Regions from separate parts of the Tardiphaga sp. 866_E4_N1_4 genome, predicted to be linked through region 2. Evidence: riboswitches for the same ligand, from Rfam matches in the RefSeq annotation. Region 2 holds a riboswitch; each other region holds the start of a gene.
What was found. Region 2 has a riboswitch for cobalamin ahead of AB8B20_RS26235 (ribonucleoside-diphosphate reductase subunit alpha). Riboswitches for the same ligand answer to the same signal wherever they lie in the genome.
Positions count from the first base shown of each region.

Region 1: it holds a riboswitch for cobalamin, as region 2 does, so the genes downstream of both, AB8B20_RS10830 (TonB-dependent receptor plug domain-containing protein) here and AB8B20_RS26235 (ribonucleoside-diphosphate reductase subunit alpha) in region 2, are expected to answer to the same signal.
Region 3: it holds a riboswitch for cobalamin, as region 2 does, so the genes downstream of both, AB8B20_RS21730 (TonB-dependent siderophore receptor) here and AB8B20_RS26235 (ribonucleoside-diphosphate reductase subunit alpha) in region 2, are expected to answer to the same signal.
Region 4: it holds a riboswitch for cobalamin, as region 2 does, so the genes downstream of both, metE (5-methyltetrahydropteroyltriglutamate--homocysteine S-methyltransferase) here and AB8B20_RS26235 (ribonucleoside-diphosphate reductase subunit alpha) in region 2, are expected to answer to the same signal.

Region 1 covers NZ_CP197242.1:2,185,104-2,192,662, forward strand. Annotated here, with positions in the region: gene AB8B20_RS10820 (O-acetylhomoserine aminocarboxypropyltransferase) at 137-1,432, shown strand; gene AB8B20_RS10825 (alpha/beta fold hydrolase) at 1,436-2,224, shown strand; cobalamin riboswitch at 2,271-2,474, shown strand; gene AB8B20_RS10830 (TonB-dependent receptor plug domain-containing protein) at 2,507-4,483, shown strand; gene AB8B20_RS10835 (FecCD family ABC transporter permease) at 4,477-5,502, shown strand; gene AB8B20_RS10840 (ABC transporter ATP-binding protein) at 5,499-6,281, shown strand; gene cobD (threonine-phosphate decarboxylase CobD) at 6,294-7,280, opposite strand; gene AB8B20_RS10850 (ABC transporter substrate-binding protein) at 7,290-7,559, shown strand, end outside.
Region 2 covers NZ_CP197242.1:5,448,598-5,456,156, forward strand. Annotated here, with positions in the region: gene ftsH (ATP-dependent zinc metalloprotease FtsH) at 1-112, shown strand, start outside; gene AB8B20_RS26215 (glycosyltransferase family 87 protein) at 278-1,474, shown strand; gene AB8B20_RS26220 (HD domain-containing protein) at 1,446-2,087, opposite strand; gene AB8B20_RS26225 (GlxA family transcriptional regulator) at 2,254-3,219, shown strand; gene AB8B20_RS26230 (hypothetical protein) at 3,225-3,410, opposite strand; cobalamin riboswitch at 3,600-3,814, shown strand; gene AB8B20_RS26235 (ribonucleoside-diphosphate reductase subunit alpha) at 3,934-6,864, shown strand; gene AB8B20_RS26240 (ribonucleotide-diphosphate reductase subunit beta) at 7,010-7,559, shown strand, end outside.
Region 3 covers NZ_CP197242.1:4,483,402-4,490,960, reverse strand. Annotated here, with positions in the region: gene typA (translational GTPase TypA) at 50-1,873, opposite strand; gene AB8B20_RS21735 (alkaline phosphatase D family protein) at 2,106-3,659, opposite strand; cobalamin riboswitch at 3,803-3,994, shown strand; gene AB8B20_RS21730 (TonB-dependent siderophore receptor) at 4,101-6,368, shown strand; gene AB8B20_RS21725 (PepSY domain-containing protein) at 6,371-7,559, shown strand, end outside.
Region 4 covers NZ_CP197242.1:470,826-478,384, reverse strand. Annotated here, with positions in the region: gene AB8B20_RS02490 (ATP-binding protein) at 1-407, shown strand, start outside; gene metE (5-methyltetrahydropteroyltriglutamate--homocysteine S-methyltransferase) at 455-2,830, opposite strand; cobalamin riboswitch at 2,935-3,146, opposite strand; gene AB8B20_RS02480 (peptidoglycan DD-metalloendopeptidase family protein) at 3,315-4,727, opposite strand; gene AB8B20_RS02475 (protein-L-isoaspartate(D-aspartate) O-methyltransferase) at 4,835-5,485, opposite strand; gene AB8B20_RS02470 (response regulator) at 5,777-6,154, shown strand; gene surE (5'/3'-nucleotidase SurE) at 6,182-6,949, opposite strand; gene AB8B20_RS02460 (hypothetical protein) at 7,205-7,559, shown strand, end outside.

The DNA.
Region 1 (7,559 bases), 3.3 Mb from region 2:
ATAACTCTCCCGCGTGATCGACCTCGTACAAGTCGTCACCCCGCGTTTCGTTCCATCAGTTGAAATATCGCCGACTCACACTCGCATCCGATTCGTGCCATAGATGTCGCAAATTGCGTCCAGGGATAAAACGACCATGCCAGCACCCAAACCGCCTGCTTTTGAAACGCTGAGTCTGCATGCCGGCCAGCATCCGGACGCGATCACCGGCGCGCGCGCCGTGCCGATCTACCAGACCACATCCTATGTGTTTCAGGATTCGGATCACGCTGCTGCGCTGTTCAATCTCGAACGTGCCGGCCACATCTATACGCGCATTTCAAATCCGACGACGGCGGTGCTGGAAGAGCGCCTCGCTGCACTCGAAAACGGCGTCGGCGCCGTGTGCACCGCGTCAGGCATGGCGGCACTGCATCTCGCCATCGCCACATTGCTCAATGCCGGCGATCACATCGTGGCGTCGTCCTCGCTCTATGGCGGCACCATCAACTTGCTGGCCCACACGCTGCCGCGCTTCGGCATCACCACGACATTCGTCAAGCCGCGCGGTCTCGACGCCTTCAAGGCGGCGATCAAGCCGAACACCAGACTGATCATCGGCGAGACCATCGGCAATCCCGGCCTCGAAGTGCTCGACATTCCCGCCGTCGCCGACATCGCCCATACCGCACAGATCCCGCTGCTGATCGACAATACCTTCGCGACGCCGTTCCTGTCGCGGCCGATCGAGCTCGGCGCGGACATCGTGATGAACTCGGCCACCAAATGGATCGGCGGCCACGGCATCGCTATCGGCGGCGTCATTATCGACGGCGGCCGCTTCGACTGGCACGCCTCCGGCAAGTTCCCGCAACTGACCGAACCCTATGCCGGCTATCACGGCATCGTCTTCGACGAGCAGTTCGGCACTGCCGCCTTCATCATGCGCGCCCGCACCGAAGGCCTGCGCGATTTCGGCGCGTGTCTTTCGCCGACCAATGCATTCCAGCTGCTGCAGGGCGTCGAGACGCTGGGCATTCGCATGGAGCGCCATATGGCCAATACGCATGCGGTGCTGGCGGCGCTCACGGCCAACAAGGCGGTCGACTGGGTGCTGCATCCGTCGCTGGAGAACCATCCGGATTACGAACTCGCGAAACGCCTGCTGCCGCGCGGCGCCGGCTCCATCGTCTCCTTCGGCATCAAGGGCGGCCGCAATGCCGGTCGCAAATTCATCGAGGCACTGAAGCTGACCAGCCATCTTGCCAATGTCGGTGACGCCAAGACACTGGTCATTCATCCCGGAAGCACCACGCATCAACAGATGGACGCCGAGCAGCTCAAGGCCGCCGGCATCGGCGAGGAGCTGATCCGCCTCTCCGTCGGCATCGAAGCCGCCGATGACATCATCGATGACCTCGCGCAGGCGCTGCGCATCTCGCAGAAGGGCTGAGCGATGCAACTCACCGTCAACGGTCACGAGACCTATATCGCGAATGGCGGCCGCGCATTCGATCCTTCCCTGCCGGTGGTCGTGATGATCCACGGCGCCGGCTTCGATCACTCGACATGGGCGCTGCATACGCGCTGGTTCGCGCATCATGGCTTCGCCGTGCTGGCGCCGGATCTGCCCGGCCATGGTCGCTCAAAGGGTGAAGCGCTCACGACCATCGCCGATCTCGCAGACTGGACAGCAGCATTGATCGAGGCTGCAGGCGCAAAGACTGCGCGACTGATCGGCCATTCCATGGGCTCGCTGATCGCGCTGGAGGCTGCAGCGCGGCATCCCGGTAAAGTCACGCGCCTCGATCTGATGGGCACGGCGGGGACGATGACCGTCGGCCCGGATCTGCTCAAGGACGCCGAAGCCAATCAGCATTCCGCCATCGACATGGTGTCGATCTGGGGGCTCGGCTTTCGCGCCGAACTCGGCGGCAGCCTCGCGCCGGGGTTGTGGATGCATAGCGGCGCGCAGCGCGTGCTGGAAGCCACAAAGCCGGGCGTGCTGTTCGCCGATCTCAACGCCTGCAATACATACCAGAATGCGCTGACTGCTGCGGCCCAGCTTGATATCCCTGTCACGCTCATCCTCGGCGAGCGGGACATGATGACTCCCGCCAAAGCCGGCAAGGCCCTGGCGGCCGCATTGAAAAATGCCCGCACGGTGATTCTGCCGGGTACAGGCCACATGATGATGGTCGAGCGCCCCGACGACGTGCTCGCCGCGCTACAGCACGAGCAATAGAGTCCACAACGCGGCGATGGCTGTTGCACCGCGCGGCGCGCTGTGCTTCCTGTCTGTCGTTATCGGTGCCTCCGCAAGGAGGTGAAACGGGAATGCGGTGCGGGGAAATATCCCCTATGCCGCGGCTGCCCCCGCAACTGTAAGCGGCCATTCCAGGTCCACAAAGCCACTGAATTTGCATCGCAGATTCGGGAAGGCGGACCGGGAGACCACCGCGAGCCAGGAGACCGGCCGGTAACGAGTTTCACACTCGTTCGACGGTGGGTCGACGGAAGGGGTTATATGACTATCCGGAATTTGGCCGCAGGCACTGCGGCCGTTGTTGTTCTGTCCTGCTCTCACAGTGCTGCCCATGCGCAGTCCAGTGCCGAGCAACTCTCCGAAATCGTGGTGACGGCGGACAGAGCACCCGAACAACTCAATCGCACTGGCAGTTCGATCAGCGTGGTGTCAGGCGAGACCATTGCGACCAGCAATCCCGGCTCGCTGGTCGATGCGCTGCGCACTGTGCCAGGTCTCGACATCAGTGAAAACGGCGGCCCTGGCGGCACCGCGAATGTGCGCTTGCGCGGCGGCAACACCGGCCAGACGCTGGTGATGATCGACGGCATCCGCGTCAACGATCCCACGGCGGCGTCCGGCGATTTCGAATTCGCGATGTTCACGCCTTCGGCCATCGAGCGCATCGAGGTTCTGAAGGGGCCGCAGAGCGCGCTCTATGGATCGGACGCCATGAGCGGCGTGGTCAACATCATCACCAAGAAGGGTTCCGGCCCGGCACAATTCAACGTCCGCACCGAAGCCGGCAGCTATGGCACGGTCATGACGCAGGGATCGCTGACCGGCTCCAACGGTCCGTGGTCCTATGCCTTCACCGGCGGCGGTCAGCACAGCAACGGCTTCTCGCGTTACGGCTATCGCATCCCTGCCCTCGAAGCACGTTTTCCGAATCTCGAAAACGACAGCTTCGATCGCGTCGGCGGCTCTGCGCGCATCGGCTACGATGCCGGCGAAGGCATCCGGCTGGAGTCCGGCATCGTCCACTCGTTCACGCGTGCGGCCTATGATGCGGCCAGCGGTACCTATCCAGACACAGGATCGTCCACTGACCGCCTGCTGCAAACCGTCTACGGGCGCGTTGGGATCGATTCGTTCGGTGGCGTGTTGACGCACAACATAACTGTCTCGAATACCCATACCGAGCGCACGTTCAACGAACTCAGCTATCCACTCGGCATGCGGCCGCCAACGGGCGCGACCGCGAGGACCTTGGATTATTGGGGCAATAGTCTCGGCGCGGAATACCAGGCGACGCTGAAACTCGGCGCTTTCGGCTCGTTGATCTATGGTGCCAAGACCCAGAGTGAAACGGCACAAACTTTCACCACGGGGATTCTTCAAACGCCGACTGCAATGACCCCTACGTTGTCGAAGCGGCAGGACACAAATTCGTTGTTCGCGTTGTGGTCGGTACCGATCGGCGAACGCCTTAACGTTACCCTCGGCGGCCGCGTAGATGACGTCGTCGATGTCGCCCGCTTCGAAACGTGGCGCGCGACTGCCGCCTACAGTATCGCTGAGATCGGGACGAAATTCCACGCCAGCGCTGGAACGGGCGCCAAGGCACCAACGCTGTTCCAGCTCTATTCACAGGCCAACGGCACCCCGTCGCTCTCGCCCGAAACGAACTTTGGCTATGATGCCGGTATCGATCAGAGCCTGTTCAACGGTCGCGTGGTACTTTCGGTCACGGGCTTCGCAAGCGACTATAGAAATCTGATCAATTTTGTATCGTTTACACCTAGTGCATGCGCCGCTGGACAGACCACGGGCTGCTATAACAACGTCGCCCGCGCCGAGACCAGCGGCCTCGAAGTGGGTGGTAATGTCGATGTCATTCCGGGCTGGGTGAAATTCAACGTGGCCTACACCTATCTGCACGCCCAGGATCTCGGCACCGACACCGTGCTGGCACGGCGGCCCAAGAACTTCGCCCGCTTCGCGCTCACCATCACGCCCACCGACAAGTGGATGATCGAGCCACGCGTAACCACGGTGTCGAAGCGCTTCAGCAGTGCCAATCAGGTCGGTCAGGTCGATGCCTATACCCGCGTCGATCTCTATACCGAGTACAAGATCGATGCGAACTGGAAGGTCTTCGCCCGAGGCGAGAACATCCTGAATGAGCATTATCAGGAAGTGCTGAACTTCGGCACCACGGGGCCTGCGGCTTACGCAGGCTTCAACGCCACATGGTGACCGCAGCGCCAGCAGTACGCCGCCGGACGATCGCGACCATCGCGCTCGTCGGTCTTGTGACGCTGCTGGCGCTGGGCTCGCTCGGCACCGGACCTGTCAAACTCTCGCCGCTGACGGTGCTCGATGCATTGTTCGGCGGCAGCAGCGATGTGCATCAGATCATCGTGCGCGAAATCCGCCTGCCGCGCGCGATCCTTGCGCTGGCCATCGGCGCGATCCTCGGTCTGTCCGGCGCCGCGCTGCAGGGCCTGCTGCGCAATCCCCTTGCCTCGCCATCACTGTTCGGCGCACCGCAATCGGCGGCCTTCGGCGCGGTGCTGATGATTTCGCTCGGCTGGGCCGATGTGCGCTCATGGGCGCTGCCTGTTGCCGGCATCACGATGGCGTTCCTGTCGGTGTTCGTGCTGCTCGGTATCGCCGGTCGCAATGCGGGCCTGTTGCTGCTGATCCTCGCCGGGCTTGCGATCTCAAGTCTCGCAGGTGCTGCGACGGCGCTGGTGATGAACCTCTCGCCAAATCCTTTCGCCGCACTTGAGATCGCGTTCTGGCTGCTCGGCTCGCTGGAAGACCGCAGCTTCCGTCACGTCACGCTGGCATTGCCATTCATCATCGCCGGTGCAATCATTTTGATGAGCCAGCGCTCGGCCTTTCGTGCATTGAGCCTCGGCGAAGAAACCGCACAGAGCCTCGGTGTCCATGTGAGCCGCCTGCGCCTGCTGGTGATCCTCGGCGTCGCGCTCGGCGTTGGCGGCGCTGTCGCCGTCACCGGCACGATCGGCTTCATCGGCCTCATCGCGCCGCATCTGATGCGCCCGATCATCGGCCATGATCCCGCACGCCTGTTGATCCCGAGCGCCCTGACCGGCTCGGCGCTGTTGCTGGCCGCGGATATCGCCGTGCGCCTGATCCCATCGACCACCGACATCAAGGTCGGCGTGTTGACCTCGATCATCGGCGTGCCATTCTTCCTCTATCTCATCATGCGCGAGCGGCGCGCTCTGGGCGGAGGCGTCGCATGACCGATCAGGCGCTACTGACCGCGAGCAATCTGAGCGTCACGCTCTCCGGGCGCGAGGTGCTGCACGAAGTCTCGCTTTCGCTGCACCGACAGCACCTCGTCGCCCTGGTTGGCCCGAACGGCGCCGGCAAGACGACGCTGCTGCGCGCGCTGGCAGGCTTGCAATCGTCCACCGGCGCGATCCATGTCGCCGGCGACACACTGGCGTCCTTGTCGCTCCGCGAGCGCGCCAAGCGCTTCGGCTATCTGCCGCAAGGCCATGTCGTGCATTGGCCGCTCGACGTGAAGGACGTCGTCGCCCTTGGCCGCTATCCGCATGGCGCGACCGATCCGGCGCGGCTGACATCGTCGGACAAGGCTGCGGTCGAACGCGCCATGCAGGCCACCGACGTCGTCGCCTTTGCCGATCGGCGTGTGACCGAACTCTCCGGCGGCGAACGCAGCCGCGTCGCGCTCGCCCGCGTCCTCGCTGTCGAGGCGCCGATCGTGCTGGCGGATGAGCCGACCGCATCGCTCGATCCGCGTTACCAGATCGACGTCATGAAGAACCTCCGCGATGTCGCCGACAGCGGCGTGCTGGTGATCGTGGTGACCCACGATCTCGGCCTCGCAGCACGCTTTGCCGATACGGTGCTGGTGATGTCCGACGGGCGCCTCGCGGCCCAAGGCGCACCGCAACAGGCGCTGTCTGACGACATCGTCGCCAATGTGTTCCGCATCAGCGCCTATCGCGCCGAACACCGGAACGAAACGATTATCCTCCCCTGGGCGGGAGTCTGAGCGATGTGGCGGTTATTTCGCCAGCGCAGAAGCAAGCCGGCTCAGAGCAGCCGCATCGGGTGGCAGGCCGAACCGCAGCAGCTCATGGCTCCAGTCGAAGTGTCGACACCAGATCTGCTGCCGGGCCAATGCGATATGCCATTTCGAGGCATCGGCACGTCGCGCCAGCCGATACAGCGGCGTGCCGCCGACGATCTCGAAACCGGCATCGGTCAACACATTGTCCAGCTTGATGCCCTGCGCGACCAGCGCGACGCGAGTCTGCGTGGCCCAGCGCTCGTCGCGCAAAGCGGCCGCGCCGATGACCTGCGCCGGGCCGGAACACGCCCATGGACCAACCGCCGCCGCGATACGCTGCGCGATCAGCGGCGCCGCGAGCGCGAAGCCGAGACGTACGCCCGCGAGACCGTAGAATTTTCCGAACGAGCGCAGGATCGCTACCGGCAGTGTCGCACACAGGCCAGCCACGCTGATCGCGGGATCGACATCGGCGAAGGCCTCGTCAATCACCAGCCAGCCGCCGCGTCGCTGCAGGATCGCCGCAACATCGGCGAGTTCATCGCGCGTGGCGACACGCCCGTCGGGATTGTTGGGATTGACGATCACCACATGCTTGGCATGATCAGGCAACACACTAAGGCTGCCGATCACGCCAACCTCATGTCCGCCGGCACGCCAAGCCGCGACATGCTCGTTATAGGTCGGCCCGACGATGGCAACGGCTCCGGGCACGGCGAGATGCGGCAGCCACTGGATCAGAGCCTGCGTACCGGCAGCAGCAACGACATCGACGTTATCGGGTACGTGGTAGGCGCTGCGCGCGGCGGACAACAGCGACTGTTCGTCGGCGCGCGTCGGCAAGCGTTCCCAAAGATGACTCGGCAGGTTGGCAGGAATGGGCCACGGCCATGGATTGATCCCGGTCGAGAGATCGAGCCATTGGTCCGGCGCGCCGCCGAATTCCGCCATCGCCTGCGTGAGATCGCCACCATGTTTCATGCCTGTGTCATGCCATCATATCGGGCGAAGCGCGAGAGGCTTTGGCCGCTCGCGGCTACGGCACTCGCACTGCTCGCATACGCGCCGCTGCAGGCCAGTGCAGCGGATCTGCCGCGTATCGCTTCGATCAATCTCTGCACCGATCAACTGCTCGTCACCCTCGCCGATCCCGAGCAGATTTTGGGCCTCAGCCCCTATGCGCGCGATCCGTTCCGCTCATGGGATAAGGACAAGGCTAAGGCGTTCCGCCTGCTGTCCGGCGAGGCCGAGGACGTGCTG
Region 2 (7,559 bases):
GAACCGCGAGTCGGTGCTGGAGCCGTCGGGCCCGCGCACCTCGGCTGTGCCGCCCGCTGGCAAGCCGCGCCCGCGTCCGGACGGTGGCCTGGAGCCGCAGCCGCAGGCGTAAAGTCGTCACACGCAAACATGCAAAACGCGGCCGAAAGGCCGCGTTTTTTGTTATCTGTAGCGCAAATGGAGCGAGGCCCGATCTGGGGACCACGTCCCACTTAAACCTTCCTCAAACTTCCCTCGGCACTGTCGCCCGGCGCCCTTGATGCGCATTGGGGAACCTATGCCAGCGCCGCTCACCATGACTTCGACACCCGAGCGTGGCCCAATTCCGCGGGCGCTGCTGATTGTCTGCATCATCCTGGCGATGTTGCATCTCGCCTTCTTCCCGACTTTCTACGGTCGCGGCTGGATCTATGAAGACGGCCTCGGCTCGCCCACCGATTTCGTCAATGTGTGGTCTGCCGGGCGATTGGTGCTCGATGGTCATCCGGCCTGGGCCTATGACTGGGACATCCAGAAAAAGGTCCAGATCGCTGTTCTCGGTCAGAGCTATCCCGGCAATTTCGCCTGGCACTATCCGCCGCCGTTCCTGTTCATCGCGGCACTGCTCGCAAAGCTGCCTTATGCCGTGGCCTTTGCCGGCTGGGCTGCGGTCAGCTTCGTGCCGTATCTGGCGGCGATGCGTGCGATCGTCGGTCGTCCCTTTGGCCTTTTATTGGCTGCGGCTTTTCCAGTGGTGATGACCAACGGCCTTGTCGGGCAGAATGGATTTCTGACCGCAGCGCTGATCGGCGGCATGCTGGTGCTGCTGCCGATGCGGCCGATCCTGTCGGGAATCTGTCTGGGCCTGCTCAGCTACAAGCCGCAATATGGTTTCCTGTTTCCGCTGATGCTGATCGCGGCGTCACAATGGAAGGCGTTTGTCAGCGCAGGTATCACCACCGTGCTGCTGGCCGCGGTGTCGTGGCTCGCTTTCGGCACCGAGAGCTGGCAAGCTTTTATCCACTGGATGCCGATGTTCTCGCAGGCCTTCCTCACCGAAGGCCGCGCGCCATGGGGCAAGATGCAGAGCATCTTCGCACTGGTGCGCTATTTCGACGGTAGCGAGCTGCTGGCCTGGACGTTTCAGTGGATCATGATTGGTGCCGTCGTAGCGGTGCTGGTGCCGTTGTGGCGCAGCAGCGTGCGTTATGAGCTGAAAGCCGCTGCGCTGGCCGTCGGCGCCTTGCTCACGACGCCCTACCTTTTCCTGTACGATGTGATGGTACTTGCGATTGCCATCGGCTTCATCGCCCGTATCGGTCTCGCGGAAGGCTTTCGCCGTCACGAACTGCCGGTGCTCGGCCTCGCTGCTGCGCTGCTGATCGCCTATCCATTTCTCGGCGCTCCCACGGGCTTTGGCGCAACGCTGCTGGTGGCAGCGTTGATCGCCATGCGCGTGCGGGAGTCTATTCGCTCCACGCCGAGTTCAGGATGATGCTGCAGAAATTCGCGCGCTTGTAGGTGGGGTCGCGGAGGTCGAGCACGTCAGCCTTCACGTTGCCAAAGGTCGTGTCCGGCTTGTGGATCGTCCCCGCGGCGAACGCATCGATGATCCCGTTCTTGAAGTCATGGCCACGCGGATGGCAGACGCACACTTCGTGGCGCTGATGGGCGGTGAAGGCATCATACTCCAGACCCAATACATCCATCTCAACACCGGCCGTGACGAGCGCCACCACGGGCCGCTTGTGCTTGGGAATGCCCGGTGTCGTGTGAAGCGCGATGGCGTCCCAGACATCGTCGATGTCGCGCTCATCGATCCTGTGGCTGCGCAGAAAGTCTGCGGCAGCATTTGCGCCATCGACTTCGAAGCGCTCCTCCTTGCTCGCATAGGGCGCCTGCAGGCCCATGTCGTGAAACATCGCGCCAACATAGAGCAATTCGGAATCGACCTTGAGACCCTTGCGTTGCCCGGCGAGCGCGCCGAACAGGAAAACCCGATTGGAATGATGATACAGAAGATCGCTTTCGGTATCGCGCACCAGCTGATCGACCTGGCGGGCGAGGGCGCTGTCAGGGACTTTGATGCCGGCAATGGTCTTGCTCATGAGATGCTCCTTGCGGGGGTGTTGTGATGCATCCGTTGTCGCCGGCGGGCGGTGTCCTCGCAATCGCGCCGCGCCCTGCAAAGCTGCCATTCGCCCGTGATTTCCTGCCGCAAGACGACTATCTATTCAGAATGACTTGGGCCTGTCCTCGCCGTCGGAATGAAGCATCACCATGAAGACCGTTGCTCTTGCGATCTTTCCGGGCGTCCAGTCGCTGGACGTAGCCGGTCCGCTTGATGTGTTCATGGAGGCCAATGGCTTCGTTGCACCGGGCGACGGCTACGACATTACACTTGTCGCTGCAGACTGCGCGCCGCTGCGTGCATCGAACGGCCTGCGGATATCTGCCGATCTGGCGTTCAGTGATGCGAACAAACCCTGGGATCTGGTTCTGGTGGCCGGCGGGCCTGGGCTGCCGACGGCAGAGGCGGATCCGCAGCTTACAGAGTGGCTGGCCAATGCGGCGCTCCATGCGGAGCGTTATGGCTCGGTCTGCACCGGGGCATTCGCGCTCGGCCATGCAGGCTTGCTTGACGACAAGACGGTGACGACGCACTGGCAGAACGCGCCGCTATTGGCGCTGCGTTTTCCCAAAGCGCATGTGGAGTTCGATCGCATCTACAGTCGTGACGGTGCGCTGGTGACGTCAGCCGGCGTCACCGCAGGCATCGATCTGGGTCTCGCGCTGGTCCAGGAAGATCATGGTGCGGACGTTGCGTTGGCTGTGGCCAAGCGTCTGGTCGTGGTGGCGCAGCGCCAGGGTGGCCAGTCGCAATTCAGTCCGTATCTGGTACCGCCGGCCGAGCCGGACTCGCCGATCGCGCGAGTCCATGCCCATGTGATGGCGCATCTGCGTGACGCACACAGCGTGGATGAATTGGCCGATGTGGCGGGCATGAGCGCGCGCACCTTCGCGCGGGTGTTCAAGCTCGAGACCAAAATGACGCCGGCAGATTTTGTGGAGGGCGCCCGGATCGACACGGCACGCAACCGCCTCGAAGGCAGCGATCTGCCGCTGAAGGTGGTGGCTTATGAATCCGGTTTCACCACCGCCGAACATATGCGTCAGGTCTTCGTGCGGCGGCTTGGCCTGACGCCCAGCCAGTATCGGGCCAGCTTTCGCGCGGTCTGATCCGCTCAGGCGAGTTGCAACGAAGAAATCGGATCGCTCGCAGGAAAGCTGTCCATCAACGCGTCGTTGAGCATGTCGTCGAGGCGAAGGCGGGCGATCTGCTCCGTCGTCTCGAACGCCGTGACCGCGCCTGCGTGCCCCACGAAAGCGTTGAACTCGGTTCTCTCAGTGCTCGTTGCCAGGTTCCGCATGGCATCCTCCATCGATTGATGTGGCTCTTCTGCGCCTCACGGTCCTTTCGGACAACGAATCGCATCGTGCAGAAACCGCCAACGATCCCGCGGTTTCAGCCACGCAAGCGGTTGTCCACTGAACCAACAGCCCTACCGAATTTGTTGCGTTCGGCGCCAATGCTCGCTTGACACTTCACCGCGGGTCACACCAAATGTAGATGTCACGGTCCGCCTAGTCGCAAGACTTGGTGGCTAAGAGGGAAGCCGGTAAAGACGCTGTTTTGCGTCATATTCCGGCGCTGCCCCCGCAACTGTAAGCAGTGAGTCTGTTTCGATTGAAGTCACTGATGCGCAAGCATCGGGAAGGCTGAAACAGACATTGACCTGCGAGCCAGGAGACCTGCCGCGACACCAGAACGTCCATGGGCGGGGTGTCCCAGCGGTCGCTTGCAGGCAATGCCGGCGGATCTCCGCCGTGTATTTTGCAGCGTCCTTTCGGCCCCAGCCCCCATTGCTTGATGCATCACACGGGGTCTTGCCGATGCCTACTTCATCTTCCGTCTCGTCCAACGGCCGCGATGCGGCTCATGCGCCGCTGATTCAACTGTCGCCGGAAACGCTTGCTGCGCCCGCGCGCGAACCCTCGATGCAGATCATCCGGCGCAACGGCACCGTGTCGCCCTTCGACGGCAGCAAGATTTCCGTGGCCATGACCAAGGCGTTTCTGGCCGTCGAGGGCCACACGGCAGCGGCCTCGCGCCGCGTCCATGAGGCGGTGGAACAACTGACCGGCGAAGTCGTGGCCGCACTGACGCGCCGCGTCGGTGAAGGCCGCACCTTCCATATCGAGGACGTCCAGGATCAGGTCGAACTGGCGCTGATGCGTAGCGAGCACCACAAGGTGGCCCGCGCCTATGTGCTGTATCGCGAGGAGCGCGCTCGCACCCGCGCGGAGGAACTGGCGGCGAAGCCGGCGCTCGTCTCCACCGCACCGGTGCTGCATGTCACGCTCGCCAACGGCACGCGCGCCCCGCTCGATTCGGCCCGTCTCGCGCTGATCGTCAACGAGGCCTGCGCCGGCCTTGACGGCGTCGATGCCGCCCCGGTGCTCGAGGAAACCCGCCGCAATCTCTATGACGGCATCACGCTGGATGAGCTGGCACTGGCTGGTATCATGGCCGCGCGCACGCTGGTGGAGCAGGAGCCGAACTACACCTTTGTCAGCGCCCGCCTGCTGCTCGACAAACTGCGCACGGAAGTCCTGTCCTTCGTTCATGGCAGCCCGACCCACGCGTCGCAGGCTGACATGACCACGCGCTACGCCGAATATTTCGGCGCCTATATCAAGACTGGCATTGCAGCCGAGCTGCTCGATCCCGAACTCGCGCGCTTCGATCTCAAGCGAATCGCTGCCGCGCTGAAGCCGGAAGGGGACCTTCAGTTCCAGTTCCTGGGATTGCAGACGCTCTATGACCGCTACTTCCTGCATGTGCAGGGCAATCGCATCGAACTGCCGCAGGCCTTCTTCATGCGCGTTGCCATGGGCCTCGCGCTGCGCGAGATCGACCGCGAAGTCCGCGCCATCGAATTCTACAATCTGTTGTCGTCGTTCGACTTCATGGCCTCGACGCCGACGTTGTTCAATTCGGGTACGCAGCGGCCGCAGCTGTCGTCGTGCTTCCTCACCACGGTGGCCGACGATCTCGACGGCATCTTCAAGTCGGTGAAGGACAATGCACTGCTGGCGAAATATTCCGGTGGTCTCGGCAATGACTGGACTCGCGTGCGCGGTCTCGGCGCGCACATCAAGGGCACCAATGGCGAGAGCCAGGGCGTGGTGCCGTTCCTGAAGGTCGCCAACGACACGGCCATCGCCGTCAATCAGGGCGGCAAGCGCAAGGGCGCGGTCTGCGCCTATCTCGAGACCTGGCACATCGACATCGAGGAATTCCTCGATCTCCGCAAGAATACCGGCGACGACCGCCGCCGCACCCATGACATGAACACCGCCAACTGGGTGCCGGATCTGTTCATGCAGCGCGTCGAAGCCGATGGCGAATGGACGCTGTTCTCGCCGGACGAAACGCCTGAGCTGCACGATCTCTATGGCAAGCCGTTTGCCGAGCGCTATGCGGCCTATGAGGAGAAGGCTGCGCGAGGCGAGATCCGCGTGTTCAAGAAAGTGCGCGCGACCGACCTGTGGCGCCGCATGCTGACCATGGTGTTCGAGACCGGCCATCCCTGGATCACCTTCAAGGATCCCTGCAACCTGCGCTCGCCGCAGCAGCATGCCGGCGTGATCCATTCATCGAATCTCTGCACGGAGATCACGCTGAACACGTCGGACGACGAAGTGGCGGTCTGCAATCTCGGCTCGGTCAACCTGCTGAACCACATCGGCAAAGACGGCCTCGATCATGCGCAGCTCAAGCGCACTGTGACCACGGCGATGCGGATGCTCGACAATGTCATCGACATCAATTTCTACACCATCCCGGAAGCGCGCCGCTCGAACCTCAAGCATCGTCCGGTGGGTTTGGGCTTGATGGGCTTTCAGGATGCGCTACAGGTGCAGGGTATCGCGATGGCGTCGGATGCGGCGGTGACCTTTGCCGACACCAGCATGGAAGCGATTGCCTTCCATTCGATCTCGGCATCGGTGGATCTCGCCGCCGAGCGCGGCCGCTATCCGTCCTTTGAGGGGTCGCTGTGGAGCCGCGGCATCCTGCCGATCGACTCCATCGAGATCCTTGCGGAGGCACGCGGCGGCGTGCAGATGGATCGTTCCACCACGCTCGACTGGAACGGCCTGCGTGACCGCGTGAAGTCCACCGGCATGCGCAATTCCAACGTGATGGCGATTGCGCCGACAGCGACGATCTCCAATATCTGCGGAGTCGCGCAGTCGATCGAGCCGGCCTATCAAAACCTCTATGTCAAATCGAACATGTCGGGCGATTTCACGGTGGTGAACGCCTTCCTTGTGCGCGATCTGAAAAAGAGGGGCCTGTGGGACGAGGTGATGGTCTCCGACCTCAAATATTTCGATGGCAGCGTCGGATCGATCGACCGCGTACCCGACGATCTCAAGGCGCTCTACGCGACCTCGTTCGAGATCGACAGCGCGTGGCTGATCGAGGCAGCCTCGCGCCGTCAGAAGTGGATCGATCAGGCGCAGTCGCTCAATCTCTATATCGCCAATCCCTCAGGCAAGAAGCTCGACCAGCTCTATCGCCTGGCCTGGACGCTGGGATTGAAGACGACCTACTACCTGCGCTCGCGCAGCGCGACGCATGTGGAGAAATCGACGCTGAAGGGTACCGACGGCAAGCTCAATGCTGTGTCAGCAACAGTCGCTGCGGCGAAGATGGCCGGTGCGCCGATCCTCGTTCAGTCTTCCGTCACGGCGCCGGAGCTGAATGTCGCGATGGCCTGCTCGATCGACAATCCCGAATGCGAGGCGTGCCAGTAAGGGTGCGCCAAACACACTGACCTCATCCTGAGGAGCGGCTTCTTGGCCGCGTCTCGAAGGATGGCCCCACGCTCATGGTTCGAGACGCCCGCTGAAGAAGCGGGCTCCTCACCATGAGGGCCGAACAAATACGCAAGGAACACCCATGCTCGACTGGTCCGATACCTCATCCGCTCCCAAAACCCCCGCCTTCATCCCGATCCCGCAATCTCCCACCGACGCCACCGGCCTTGGCACCATCGACCGCTCCGGCGGCCGTGTCTCGGTGGACGAGAAGCGCATGATCAACTGCCGCGCCGACGTCAATCAGCTGCTGCCGCTGAAATACAAATGGGCGTGGGAGAAGTATCTCGCCGGCTGCAACAATCACTGGATGCCAACCGAAGTCTCGATGCAGGCTGATATCGCGCTGTGGAAGTCGCGCGACGGCCTGACCGAAGACGAGCGCCGCGCGATCAAGCGCAATCTCGGTTTCTTCGCGGCATCGGAGAGCCTCGTCGCCAACAATATCGTGCTGGCGATCTATCGCCACCTCACCAACCCGGAATGTCGGCAATATTTGTTGCGGCAGTCGTTCGAGGAGGCGGTGCATACGCACACCTTCCAGTACATCGTCGAGAGTCTCGGCCTCGATGAGGGCGAGCTGTTCAACATGTATCGAGAGGTGCCGTCGATCACCGAGAAGGCCGCCTGGG
Region 3 (7,559 bases), 970 kb from region 2:
TGCCCGGCTTTCGCCGGGCATTTTATAACCAGTCAAAGAATGCTCTCGCTTACGCGATCACTTCCTTGGTCTTTTCGGCGCGCTTGCGATCGTTGGCATCGAGATGCTTCTTGCGCAGGCGGATCGACTTCGGGGTGATCTCGACCAGCTCGTCGCTCTCGATATAGGCCAGCGCCTTTTCCAGGGTCATGCGGATCGGCGGCGTCAAACGCACCGCTTCGTCCTTCGACGTGGTGCGGATGTTGGAGAGCTGCTTGCCCTTGAGAACGTTGAGTTCGAGATCGTTCTCGCGGGTGTGCTCGCCGATGATCATGCCCTTGTAGACCTTCCAGCCCGGCTCGATCATCATCGGGCCGCGATCTTCCAGCTTGAACATGGCGTAGGCCACCGCTTCGCCCTGGTCGTTGGAGATCAGCACGCCATTACGGCGGCCGGCGATCTCGCCCTTGTAGGGCAGGTAGTCGTGGAACAGGCGGTTCATGATCGCGGTACCCTTGGTATCGGTCATGAGTTCGCCCTGATAGCCGATCAGGCCGCGGGTCGGCGCGTAGAACACCAGACGCAGACGGTTGCCGCCCGACGGACGCATCTCGATCATCTCGGCCTTGCGTTCGCTCATCTTCTGAACGACCACGCCGGAGAATTCCTCATCGACGTCGATGACGACTTCCTCGACCGGCTCCAGCGTGTTGCCGTTTTCGTCCTTGGTAAGAACCACGCGCGGACGCGACACCGACAGTTCGAAGCCTTCGCGGCGCATGTTCTCGATCAGGATCGCGAGCTGCAATTCGCCGCGGCCCGACACTTCCATCGCGTCACGGTCGGCGGATTCGACGACCTTGAGCGCGACATTGCCTTCGGCTTCACGCAGCAGGCGGTCTCGGATCAGGCGGCTGGTGACCTTGTCGCCTTCGGTGCCGGCGAGCGGCGAGTTGTTGACGATGAAAGACATCGACACGGTCGGCGGATCGATCGGCTGCGCCTGGATTGGAATTTCAACCGACGGATCGCAGAAGGTATCGGCGACCGTGCCCTTGGGCAGGCCGGCGATGGCAACGATGTCGCCGGCTTCGGCGAGTTCCACCGGCTGGCGCTCGAGGCCGCGGAAGGCCAGGATCTTGGTGATACGGCCGGTTTCGACGACCTTACCGTCACGCGACAGCACCTTGACGGCCTGGTTCGGCTTTACCGAACCGGCCGAGATGCGACCGGTGATGATGCGACCGAGATAGGGGTTGGCTTCCAGGATGGTTCCGAGCATGCGGAACGCACCTTCTTCAACCACCGGCGGCGCGACATGCTTGATGACGAGATCGAACAGCGGCTTCATGCCGACATCATGCGACGCGTCCGGGCTGTCGGCCATCCAGCCGTTGCGGCCCGATCCGTACAGAATCGGGAAATCGAGCTGGTCGTCGGTGGCGTCGAGCGCTGCGAACAGGTCGAACACTTCGTTGACGACTTCGGTGATGCGGGCGTCCTGACGGTCGACCTTGTTGATCGCGACGATCGGCTTGAGGCCGAGCTTCAGCGCCTTGCCGACCACGAACTTGGTCTGCGGCATCGGGCCTTCAGCGGCGTCGACGAGCACAATCACGCCATCGACCATCGACAGGATGCGTTCGACTTCGCCGCCGAAGTCAGCGTGGCCCGGGGTGTCGACGATGTTGATCTGGACTTCATCCCACAGCACCGAGGTGCACTTGGCGAGAATGGTGATGCCGCGCTCTTTTTCGATGTCGTTCGAATCCATCGCGCGTTCCTGGACGCGCTGATTGTCGCGATACGTGCCCGACTGCTGCAGCAGCTTGTCCACGAGAGTGGTTTTGCCGTGGTCAACGTGGGCGATGATAGCAATGTTGCGAAGGTTCATAGGTCTTCTTCTGGTTACGGTCTGGGTGCCCTTGAGCGGGTTCAACAAGACATGCTCGACAACAAAAGGCTTATGCCTTGCGCTCGAGCGCGTTCGATAACTGCCTCGTCTGAAAACGCGCTGGGGCAATCCCTCCAAAAGCAAACCCGGCCAGAAGGGGCCGGGTACTCGGACGCGTTGCGGCGCAATATAGGGGGAAATCGCCGAAAAACAATGCGAATCTGCCAAATGGTTAGCCCAATTTCGGGTCCAGAACCGTGGCCCAAAGGGCCATATCGGCCCGATCCCGCAAGGTAACGGTCATTTGGCCGCTTTGGCCGTCGATTTTGACGTGACCGAAGAACTGCATGCCGGCCGACGGGGGCAAATTCTGCTTATCGGGCCCCGGCGCCTTCACGAAATGGACCTCGGGACCGAAGGTATTGTCGAGCGCCGCCGGCCCGAAAGTTCCGGCGTGAAACGGGCCCGAAACGAACTCCCAGAACGGCTCGAAATCCTGAAACTGCGCCTTTTCCGGATTGTAGTAATGCGCCGCCGTGTAATGCACGTCGGCGGTTAGCCAGACCGTGTTGCGGATACCGGCCGATTTGATGAAGCGCAGGGCATCGGCAATTTCCAGCTCGCGGCCCCGCACTGGCCCGTCGCCCTGCGCAATGGCCTCAGACCCGGTTTTGTCGGCAGCGTTGTCATAGACGACGAGGCCGATCGGCATGTCGGAGGCGATGACCTTCCAGGTCGCCTTCGACGCCATCAGGGCGCGCTTCAGCCAGGCCATCTGCTCCGGGCCGATGAAATACGCATCCGGACCATAGCTCTCCTGCAGATTCGGGCCGTTGGGCCCGCGATAGCTGCGCTCGTCCAGCATGAAGACGTCGAGATGCGGGCCGTAATTGAGCGTGCGATAGACGCGGCCAGGTTCGGCCGGACTGACCGAGATCGGATACATCTCGTGATAGGCACGGGCGCCGCGCGCAGCCAGCAGCGTGATGTCGCGCTCCTTGTAGGATGCCGGTAACTGTTTCGAGAGCGACCAGTTGTTGGTGACCTCGTGATCGTCCCACTGGCCGAAGATCGGCACCTGCGCATTGAAGGCGCGAACATTGTCGTCCAGCAGATTGTATTTGTGCGCAGCGCGGAATTCATCGAGCGTCTCGGCGACCTTCGCCTTTTCCGGCACCGTGATGGTGTTTTTCCAGATCGTGCCGTCCGGCAGTTTCGTTTCAGGCAGGATCGGGCCGTCGGCGTAGATGGTATCGCCGGAATGGATCAGGAAATCCGGATTGTGCTTGCGCATGGTGGCGAAGGTGACCATTCCGCCGTCATCGGCGTTGATGCCCCAGCCCTGCCCTGCGACATCGCCGCCCCAGACAAAGGACACATCGCGGCGATCCGCCGGCGCGGTGCGGAAGCGGCCGATGACCGGCTCGCCAACGATGTCGGTATGCGAGAGATCGCGGAATTTGACGCGGTAGAAGATGTCCTGCCCCGCGGGCAGATTATCGAGCAGCAGCTTCGCCGTGAAATCGCTCTCGGGCAGCGCCGTGACGACGGGCAACAACCGCGCATTGCTGAAGGATTCGGTGGTGGCGACTTCCACCATCATCTGCGCCGGGCGATCGGCGCGCGACCAGATCATGCCGCTGCTCGTCCCGATATCGCCGGACTGCACGCCATGCGACACGACCGGACGATCCGCCGCACGGCTGAGGTAAGGCATCGCCAGGAAGCTTGCGCCTGCTGCGGCTGAGTGCGTGAGAAAACGACGGCGGGAAATATGTAGCGCCATGGCGAACTCCTGATCCTGGCTCTGGCACCAGTGGCTCTAGGCAGATCGCTTGACGCTGCGATGACAGGTGATGCGCAATATCAACACCCGCCGATGCAAGTTGCGAATGACTAGCGACTTAATTGACACATTTGGAAATTTCACCTTAACGTGAAGGCGACGGTTCCCTTCGGGGATCAAAAGGGAATGCGGTGAGGGGGATCCCCCGATTCCGCGGCTGCCCCCGCAACTGTAAGCGGCGAGCCTGCGCCAAGAGCCACTGGGTGTTCACCTGGGAAGGCGGCGACAGGCAGTGACCCGCGAGCCAGGAGACCTGCCGCCAGTCGTGGTCACACGCGAGCACATTGGGCGGGGTGTCCTGGTGGAAGTCACACTGCCTGTTTGAAAGCGGCGGGGCGACTTGGTTTGCGGTGACGTGCCACGTAACCGCGAGTCCTGTTCATGACCTCCGTTTCTTCCGTCGCATTGAAGCGACATGCTCCCTTACTTTATTCTGTTGCTCTCTCCTGCTTGTTGTGTCCAAGCGAAAGCTGGTCGCAAACCACACAGTCGAGCCAGACGCTCGATCCTGTTGTCGTTCAGCCGTCAGCGACACCTCAACGCGCACGCCGCACCACGAACGGCAATGCATCGCGCGCTGCGCGCTCGCGGCAGCAGCGCAATGTCGCCGCCAATACGGGTACGCCGGTCGCTGCTCCGACAGGCCCCGTCTTCGCAGCACCGACGCTCAACCTCACCGGCACCACATCCACCGGCAGCCGCCTCGGCCTGACGCGCCTGCAGACGCCGGCCAGCGTCGAGGTCATCTCGGCAGAAACCATGGCCGAGCGCGGCCAGCAGAACGTCGTCGATGCCGTCACGCAGAATGCCACCGGCTTTACGGCCATTGGCGAACCCGGCAATGGTGGCATTGCTTTCAGCACCCGCGGCTTCGCCGGCAGCGGCTCAGTCACCTCGCTCTATGACGGCACGCGCCTCTATGTCGGCTCCGGCACGGTGAACTTCCCCTTCGACACCTGGACTGCCGAAAAGATCGAGGTGCTGCGCGGCCCCGCCTCCGTCATGTATGGCGAAGGCGCCATCGGCGGCGCTATCAACGTGATTTCAAAACTGCCGCTCTGGGTGCCGCGCAACCAGGCTGAAATCTCGCTAGACAGCAACATGACGCGCCGTATCGCCCTCGATAGCGGCGGCCCGGTCAGCAAGGACGTCGCCTATCGTATCGCCGTCACCGGCAACGCGTCCGATGGTTGGGTCGATCGCGACAACACCTCGAACATCGCACTGCACGCCGCCGTGCAGATCAAGCAGACCGAGGACATCACCTGGACGCTCTCCACCGACTATGGCGACCGCCATCCATCAAAATATTTCGGCACGCCGCTGATTAACGGCCAGCTCAATGAGGCGATCCGCTTCAAGAACTACAATGTCAGCGACAGCAACATCCGCTATCAGGACAGTTGGAGCCAGGTGAAGACCGAGTGGCAGGTGGCCGACGGCATCACCCTGCGCAACACGCTCTATTACATGTATGCGAAGCGCCACTGGAAGGAGGTCGAGATCTACGGCTTCAATTCCGGCACCGGCCTGATCGATCGCGGCGATTATCTCGAGATCTTCCACCAGCAGCAGCAGATCGGCGACCGCATGGACGCCACCTTCGAGGGCCATCTGTTCGGCATGGTCAACACCTTCGTGGCGGGCTTCGACGTTAACCGCATCGACTTCAAGCATACCAACAATTCGCCGTTTAGCGGGTCCTCATCGGTCAATCCGTATAATTTCGATCCCGGCCTGTTCAGTAGCCCCGACCCAACTGTTCCGGGCTTCAAGAGCGTCGCCAATCAATACGCGTTCTTCGCAGAGAATCGATTGGCTGTGACTGAGCAGCTGTCGCTAATCGCCGGCGTCCGCCAGGATCAACCGACCGTCGAACGAACCGACTATCGCACCCCCGCCAACAGCTACACCCGGGACTATTCGGCGACCTCGTGGCGCGCCGGCGTCGTCTATACGCCGATTCAGAATCTTGCTTTCTATGGCCAGTATTCGACGGCGGTCGATACCATCGGCGGCTTGATCTCGGCGAGTAACGCCAATGCGAAGTTTGACCTCGCGACCGGCAAACAGGCCGAGATCGGCGTCAAGCAGTCGTTCTGGGGCGGCCGCGGCGAGTGGACGCTCGCTGCCTATGAGATCGTGAAGAACAATCTGCTCGCAGCGGTTCCGGGTAGCGGCGGAGCGGTTCAGCAGGTCGGCCAGCAGTCGTCGCGCGGTGTCGAGGCCTCGATCGGTCTCGTGCTCGAATACGGCTGGCGCATCGATGCCAACACCGCGCTCCTGCGCGCAAAGTATGACGACTTCCTGCAGGCCAGCGGCGTGAATTTTGCCGGCAACGTCCCGATCAATGTCCCGCAGAACGTCTCCAATATCTGGGCAACATGGGGCTTTGCGCCAAACTGGTCGGCCAATGCCGGCGTGCAGATTGTCGGCAAGACCTATGCAGACAACGCGAATACGCTGGAAATGCCGAGCTACACAGTTGTGAATGCCGGCCTGCAATGGAAGCCGGACGTCAACACCACGGTGTCGCTGCGCGTTTACAACCTGTTCGACAAGATCTACGCGACGTCGAGCTACAGCGACAATCAGTGGATGCTCGGCATGCCACGCACCGCCCAACTCGCTGTCAACGTGAAATTCTGAACTTGTCACGCAAGCTGACACGCACACTCCGGCGGTGGCTGTATATCGGCCACCGCTGGGTCGGCATCGTCACCTGTCTCTTCTTCGCGATGTGGTTCATCTCCGGCGTGGTGATGATGTATGTCGCGTTTCCGGGCCTCTCCGACAAGGAGCGGCTGGCGGCATTGCCCGATATCGTCTGGGAGAAAGTGGCGCTCTCTCCCGACGAGGCGATGAAGGCTGCCGGTGCCACGCGCCATCCGCGCGAATTGCGATTGAACATGGTTGCCGACGAGCCGGTGTATCGGTTGACCGGCTGGGACGGCAAACGACAGGCGATCTCCGCCGTCGATGGCCGTACCATCACCGAGGTCAACGAACAGCAGGCACTTGCCGTTGCCGGGCATCATCCCGCCAGCAAGTCGCCTCAGCTCGACGAGATCGTCGATCGCGATCAATGGAGCGTCACCGCGCGCTACGACCCGCTACGGCCATTGTATCTGATCACACTCGGCGACGATGCCGGCACCAAACTCTACGTCTCCTCGCGCTCCGGCGAGATCGCACTCGATACCAACCGCACCGAACGCGTCTGGAACTGGCTCGGTTCGATCCCGCACTGGATCTATCCGACCGTGCTGCGCAAGGACGGTCCGCTGTGGCGGCTCGTGGTGTTGTGGATCTCCGGCATCTGTTTGATCGTCGGCGTTACCGGAATCTGGATCGGCATTCTGCGCGTGCGCCTCAAGCGGCGTTATGCGAGCGGTAATATCACGCCCTATCGCGGCTGGATGGCGTGGCATCACGTCACCGGACTGATCGCCGGCCTCTTCGTGCTGACCTGGATGTTCTCGGGCTGGCTGTCGCTTGATCCCGGCCGCGTTTTTGCCGACCGCAATACGCCACGCGAGGTATTGCAACGCTATGCCGGCCACGACGCACCTGATATCGCTGCGGCCATTCGCGCACCGGCGGACAAGGCCGCGGTCGAAGCGCGCTTCGTATGGATCGACGGCATGCCGCTGATGATCGTCGCGAAGCGCGACGGCACGAAGATGGCGATCAATCCGACAAGCGGCGAAATCGCAAGACTGCCGCAAGACCGCCTCTGGAGCGCCGCAACAAAACTGCTTCCGGATTCGCGCCTCGAACGCCAGATAACCCTCGGAAAATACGACGCTTATTGGTACGCGCACCACAATGACCGCGAAT
Region 4 (7,559 bases), 5.0 Mb from region 2:
ACGATGCGTCCTACAAGTCGCTTAAGGCTGTACTCGAAGGCGGCATCGAAGGCCGGCCGGACAACGTGATCCTCTATGCGACCTCGAACCGCCGCCATCTTCTGGCGCGCGAGATGATCGAGAACGAACGCTCGACCGCGATCAATCCCGGCGAAGCCGTCGAGGAGAAGGTGTCGCTGTCGGATCGTTTCGGCCTGTGGCTCGGCTTCCACAAATGCAGCCAGGACGAATATCTCGACATGGTGCGCGGCTATTGCAGCCACTATGGCCTCAAGACCGACGCCGCCGAGCTGGAGCGAGACGCATTGGAATGGTCGACCACCCGTGGCTCGCGCTCAGGTCGCGTGGCCTGGCAATTCGTACAGGAACTCGCAGGACGCCTGGGCGTGAAGCTGGCCACAAAGTAAAGGCAAGTGCCGCCCCGTCATGACAACGGGGCGGCATTCGACTCGCCCTAGGCGAGGCTTCGCAACTCACGTGCCGCCGCGACCATATTCACGAGCGCAGGCCGCACCTCCTCCCATTTGCGGGTCTTCAGCCCGCAATCGGGATTGATCCAGAGCTGGGAGTCCGCCAGCCGCTGCCGTGCAAGCTTCAGCAGGTCGACCATGTCGCGCGTTTCGGGCACCCGCGGCGAGTGGATGTCGTAAACGCCCGGACCTATCTCGTTCGGGTACTTGTAGGTCCTGAATGCATCGAGCAGTTCCATCTTCGACCGTGACGTTTCGATGGAGATCACGTCGGCGTCCATGGCACCGATCGCGTCGATGATGTCGTTGAACTCCGAGTAACACATATGCGTATGGATCTGCGTGTCGTCACGCACACCCGACGAACAGATACGGAAGCTCTCCACGGCCCAATCGAGATAGGACTTCCATTCCGATTTGCGCAGCGGAAGCCCTTCGCGGAGTGCCGCTTCGTCGATCTGGATCATACCGGCGCCCGCCTTTTCCAGATCGAGCACCTCATCGCGTATCGCGAGCGCGATCTGGCGACACGCGACTTCGCGGGGAATGTCGTCACGCACGAATGACCAGTTCAGAATCGTGACGGGCCCTGTCAGCATCGCCTTCATCGGCCGCTCGGTGAGCGACTGCGAGTACTGCCACCATTCGACGGTCATGGGATGTGGCCGGGACACATCTCCAAACAAGACAGGAGGCCGTACATAACGGGAGCCATAGGACTGGACCCAGCCATGCTTGGTGAAGGCGAAGCCGGAAAGTTGCTCGCCAAAATACTGCACCATGTCGTTGCGCTCGAACTCGCCATGCACCAGCACGTCGAGACCGATATTCTCCTGCCAGCGCACCGCCCTCGCCGTCTGGTTCTGCAGGAACGTCTTGTAGGCGGCATCGCTGAGTGTGCCCCTGACATGGGCCCCGCGTGCGTTTCTCACTTCCGCGGTCTGCGGAAACGAGCCGATGGTCGTTGTCGGGAATGCCGGCAGCTTGAAGCGTCGATGCTGATCGGCCGCACGTGTGGCAAAGTCACTGCCGCGACGATGCATGGTCGCATCAACAGAGGCAACGCGCTTGGCGACAGCAAGGTCGTGGATCTTCGACGATGCCAGTCGCGCAGCCGCCGCGGTATCCGACGCCGCGAGCGTTGCAGCGACATCCGCGCGACTGCCAGCCAGTGCCGCTCCAAGCGCGGCCAGCTCTTCCATCTTCTGGATCGAAAATGCCAGCCAGCTTTTGACGTCCGGATCGAGCGCGGTCTCAAGGCTGAGATCGATCGGCACATGTAGCAACGAACAGGATGGCGCCAGCTCCACACGATGTCGTCCCAGCAAATCGACCATGGGCTCCAAGCCATCGAGCAGGCTGGACAGGTCGGACCGCCAGATATTGCGGCCGTCGATCACGCCGAGTGAGAGGATCAGGTCCTTCCGTGCCTTCGCAGCGACTTCGTCGAACTGCTCCGGTCCACGGACCAGATCGAGATGAAGCCCCGCGACGGGAAGCGACAGGGCCAGATCGAGGTTGTCGCCAAGTTCGCCAAAGTACGTGTTCAGCATGATCCTGAGCTGCGGGACCGCTTCCGCAAAAGCAGCGTAAGTCCGCTGCAGCGCCTGCCTTGCGGGCGCGTCGAGATCGAGCACCAGACACGGCTCATCCAGTTGCACCCACTCAGCGCCGCTGTCGGCTAATTCCCCGAGCACCTCGACATAGACGGGCAGCAATCGATCGAGCAGCGTCACCGGGTCGAATGACGCATCCATACTCTTGGCCAGTTTGAGATAGGTCACAGGCCCAACCAGCACAGGCCGCGTCTGATAGCCGAGCGACTTCGCCTCCTCATATTCCCTGATCGGCTTGCGCGATGCGAGACTGAAGGTCTGATCCTGCGCCAGTTCAGGCACCATGAAATGGTAGTTGGTATCAAACCATTTGGTCATCTCCTGTGCTGGTACGCCTTGCGACGTATCATGCGTATGAGAGCCGTGCGTGCACGCCTCGTCATGCTCATCGCCTTGTGATCCACGTGCCATGGCAAAATAGGTCGCGAAGGAGACGTCTCCGCCGTTCCAGCCATAGACTTTGGGAATGGCGCCGACCATGACGCTGGTATCGAGCACCTGATCGTAGAATGAGAAGTCGTTCGACGGCAGGACCGTGATCCCGAGCGACTTCTGACGCGCCCAGTTTGCGGCACGCAGCCCGACGCCGACATCGATCAGCGCGTTCTCGTCGATTGCACCGGACCAATAGCTTTCCAGCGCCATCTTGAGTTCACGCCGCGGACCGATCCGTGGCGTGCCCAATGTAGCAACAGGAAGAGAGGTGGTTGATTTTGAAGAAGTAGACTTTGACACAGTAGACATGGCTTAACCCCAATGATTGGGGGCAAAAGGCCAAAGTGACACGTCTGGATTCCACGACGGCAGTCGCGGAATCGCAACCGCACCACCGGGACACCCCGCCCGAGGACGTTTATGTTGTCGAGGCAGGTCTCCTGGCTCGCGGGTCAATGCTGCTGTCCGGCCTTCCCAAAACCTTTGCGGGTCTCAGTGACTTTAATGGACAGCGGCTCACCGCTTACAGTTGCGGGGGCAGCTCCGGCCTTGGCTTAACGCCTCACCGGCTTCCCTCTTAGCTTCGGGCAAACCTTCCCGAAGAACCACGACATGTCCACATATGGGCAACATCGCGCGGCAGTCAACCGAGCTTGCTCGCGCAAGCTGCCCACTCGCAGCAGCGCGTTGAAGACTCCGGAGCTGGAGTGGGCCGTAGCCCCGAGATCAAACGCATCAAGCCCGGCACGAGGCCGGGCTTGCTTAAATGCGAACTACACTTCGTGGATTGCGCTTACGCCCCGTTGAGGAACTGCAGCGGATCGACCGGCGACGAGCCCTTGCGGATCTCGAAGTGAAGCTGCGGCGAAGTAACCTCACCGGACTGGCCGGACTTGCCGATCACCTGACCGCGCTTGATGGTCTCGCCACGCTTCACCATCAGCTCACTCGCATGGGCATATGCGGTGACGTAGCCGTTGGAGTGACGAACGAGGACCAGATTGCCGTAACCCTTCAGCTCGTTGCCGGAATAGGCAACGACGCCATCTTCGGCAGCCTTGATCGGCGTGCCTTCCGGCACGGCGACGTTGATGCCGTCGTTGGACTTGCCATTGGTCTTGGCGCCATAGCCTGTGACCACGCGGCCGCGCACCGGCCAACGGAACGTCGGCAAAGCGCCGGTTGCGTCAGCGGCTTTAGTCGGCGATTCCGGCGCGGTTTCTTCAGGCGTCGTCGTGGCACTTGCCAGACGGGCCTTCTGCGCGGGCTCGGCAGAAGCAACACGGGCCACGGCAGCGGACGTGACCGCGCCAACCGGAGCGGCCGTCACGGCTGCGACGGGCGCAGCAAGCGGCGCGGCCGCGGGAGCCGCAGAAGCCGCAGAAGCCGTACGCGCGCCCGGTATCGTAATCTTGGAGCCGAGCTTCAACTGGGCAGTCGGCGCCAGACCATTGGCGCGTGCGAGTTCGGCCACCGGCACGTTGTTCCGGCGCGAGATGCTCATTAGCGTATCGCCGCGATTGACAAAATGCGTGGTCGACGCGCCGACAGCAGGTTTGTTCGGAGCAGCGGCAACGGCCGGAGTTGCCGCAGCGCCCTGGCGCGGAATGATCAGCGACTGGCCGGGCGACAGCGCGCGGGGACCCTTGTAGCCATTGGCCTGCAGGATCGCAGCCGACGAGACGTTGTAGCGTTTCGCCAGACCATCGAGCGTATCGCTGGTGCCGACGATGATCGAGGTGCCGCCATCACGGGCAAGGCCGTTGGTCGCTGCAACCGAGCGCGGTGCCGTGGAGCCGGTGGTTTCGATCGGCGCACGTGCGGGCGGCGGCGTATACATACCGTTGCCGCCCCCGCTGACGGGAGCAGCCGACGCAACCGGACGAGCTGTCGGATAGGACTGCGGCGCCGAGATCGGCGGCGGCAAAGCCTGGGATTGATACTGCGGCTGCGGATTATAGGCCGGGCGCTGATATTGTGGCAGTTCCTGACGCTCGACCGGCGCGCGCGGTGCGCGCTGCGGTACCGAGCCGGTGGTTTCACCTTGCCAGCCAAAGCCACGGGACTGACCTGAGTCAAAATTTGGATTCTGAGATAGCCGTGTCTGCATGTCGGCGCTGCAGCCGGCAAAACCGATAGACATCAGCGCCAGCACCGCGACCTGCGGAGCGCGGCGCGAGTAAAGCAACTCGACAACGCTGGACATTGGTTACTCACTCATACGCAACAAACAACTGAATTGAGTAAACACCGTCTCCGTTACCAAGCCTTTAACCTTGCGACCAACACGTGACAGCCGTTCACGAACTTTTTTCAGAGTTCGCGCGCGATGCCCGGAAGTGCAGGCACGAAACGTACATCCACGAGCTCCTTTCGCTCCAATCCATCCCCGGTTTTGCGGATCCGGACCAGGGTCTGGACGCCATTATGAGGACCAACCGGCGCAAGCAGAATACCCCCCTCCTCAAGCCGATCGGTCAGCGCCACCGGCACCTCCTCCACTGCGGCGGTCACGACGATCCGGTCAAACGATCCCAAATTGGCAGCCGGGTTGAGGCCGTCGCCGAGCATGACCTCGATATTGTGGAGGCCGAGTGCCTCCAACCGGGTCCGGGCGGCGTCGGCCAGCGTGCGATAGCGCTCGATGCTGAGCACGTCGCGGACGAGCTTTGACAGGATCGCGGCCTGGTAGCCCGATCCCGTGCCGACCTCGAGCACACGGTGACCAGCATTCAATTGCAGCTGTTCGGTCATATAGGCCACCACGAAGGGCTGGCTGATGGTCTGACCGCAGGCAATGGCCAAGGCCGTATCGCGCCACGCGTGGGCGCGATCGTTCGGCTCGACGAAGCGATCACGCGGAATATCCTCCATTGCGCGCAGCACCAGCCGATCGCTGATCCCACGGCGCCGCAGACCAAGCTGAAACGTCATCTGTTCGGGCGGCTGTCCGACGGTAATCATGGAAATGCCTCACGCAGCACAGGTTAGAAACACTCTCGATCTAGCAAAGATAGATTGATGTATTTCTGCGATCGGAACCGGGATAGCCTTACGACAACTTTTATTGTTCCGCGCGCGGAACCAGCAACATACGAGCCTGTTATGGGCGGGGCGCTGAAATCCTGATCTTGCTCTATCTGGTACCGAACACGCGACTGCGTCTTTGGGTCACGAAAATGGCAATGCGTCGAGATTGCGTTCAACCCGGGAATTTGCGATTTTGTTCAGAGGATTGGGGCAAGGAAACCGGCCATGACTGCAACGAACCCGCCGGGCGGCTCCGTCTTCCTGGTCGAAGACGAGGTCATGATCCGCATGATGGTCGCCGATATGCTCGAGGAACTCGGCTACAGCGTGGCCGCGGAAGCCGGCGACATCAACGAGGCGATCAGGCTGGCTGGGTCTGCGAAGTTCGACATCGCGATCCTCGACGTCAACGTCAACGGCAAGGTGATTTCGCCGGTCGCCGAAGTGATCGCATCGCGCAACCGCCCGTTCATCTTCGCGACTGGCTACGGCGCGCAAGGCCTGCCGGAAGAGTTTCGTGACCGCCCGACGCTGCAGAAGCCTTTCCAAATGGAAACGCTGGCGCAGGTCCTGTCCACGACGCTCAAGGGCGTTGCGGTTTAGGCGAGCCCACTCGCCTATCTCGAAATCTCAGCCAAGCGCCTTGGTCAGCGCTTCGGAGAATACATCGTCCGTACGATCGAGCCGCAGCGGCGTAACGGATACATAGCGCGCAGCAAGGGCTGCGAGATCGGTGCCCTCCAGCGGGGCTTCCGCGGCGACGATGCGCTCGAAACCGATCCAGAAATACGGATTGTTGCGGCCATCGCGCCGCTCATCGACGCGCAAAAAGCCCTGATTGCGCTTGCCCTGCCGGGTGACGACGACACCTTTCACCTCGTCGGCCGCGCAGGCCGGGAAGTTGACGTTGATGACGGTGTTCTTCGGAACGCTCGCCTTGATGACCTTGCGCAGCACGTCCGGCCCATATTTCAACGCGGTCTCCCATTGCGGGTTGTGACGCGTTTCCATCGAGAATTCCTGGCTCAACGCCACCGACGGAATGCCGAGAATGGTGCCCTCGAGCGCACCGGCGATGGTACCGGAATAGACCACGTCCTCGGCGACGTTGCGGCCCTTGTTGACGCCGGACAATACGAGATCTGGCTGCTTGTCTTTCAGGATATGACGCGCGCCCATGATGACGCAGTCGGTCGGCGTGCCGCGCACGGCATAGTGCCGGGGGCCAACTTCACGCAACCGCAGCGGATCGTTAAGCGATAACGAATGCGACACACCGGACTGATCGAGCTCGGGCGCCACCACCCAGACATCATCCGACAATTCCTTGGCGATCTGCTCGATGATCTTCAGGCCGGGGGCGTGAATGCCGTCGTCATTGGTGCAGAGAATGCGCATTCGTGAGGTGCCTTTTCGATCGGGAGGGCCGCTGGCCGGCACCGGTTTTTGCCAGCATGTACCGGCTTTTGCCACCCCCATTTTGGGCGCTGCTTGTGCGCAGCCATGGCTGTCTTGAAGGCGATTTTTCCCGCGGGCCGGAACATTTCGGCGTCGCCGGGATTTTTAACTTAGGTAGGTGAGTGCCAGTTGCGTCTGAAGCATGCGCGCTCGACCCGGATGGCCTTGGTCGCAGCGCCCCACAGGGCGACGGAGATGGCGAAACAGCTCGAACGGGTGTTGATCATCGGATTGCCGGCGATCGCGGTTGTCGCCCTGACGGGGTGGCTGCTGCTTCCCAGATTGGCCGAGACCAAGCCCGATCTCACCCTCAATACGGCGGTAGTGGCAACTATGCCCGACGAGTTGAGTGAGGAGGACTTTGCCAAACCCACTCCTTCACAACTCGTCAGCGTCCCCGACGCCGCGGAGCTCACCCGTCTCAGCCTCTCCCGCCAATCGTTTCGCCGCGGCGGCCTCGGTTCCAGGGCGCTGATGACGTTCACCGTGCGCAACGCCAACGACTATCCGGTCAAGGACCTCGAAATCGCTTGCGCCTTCCGCAGCAGGG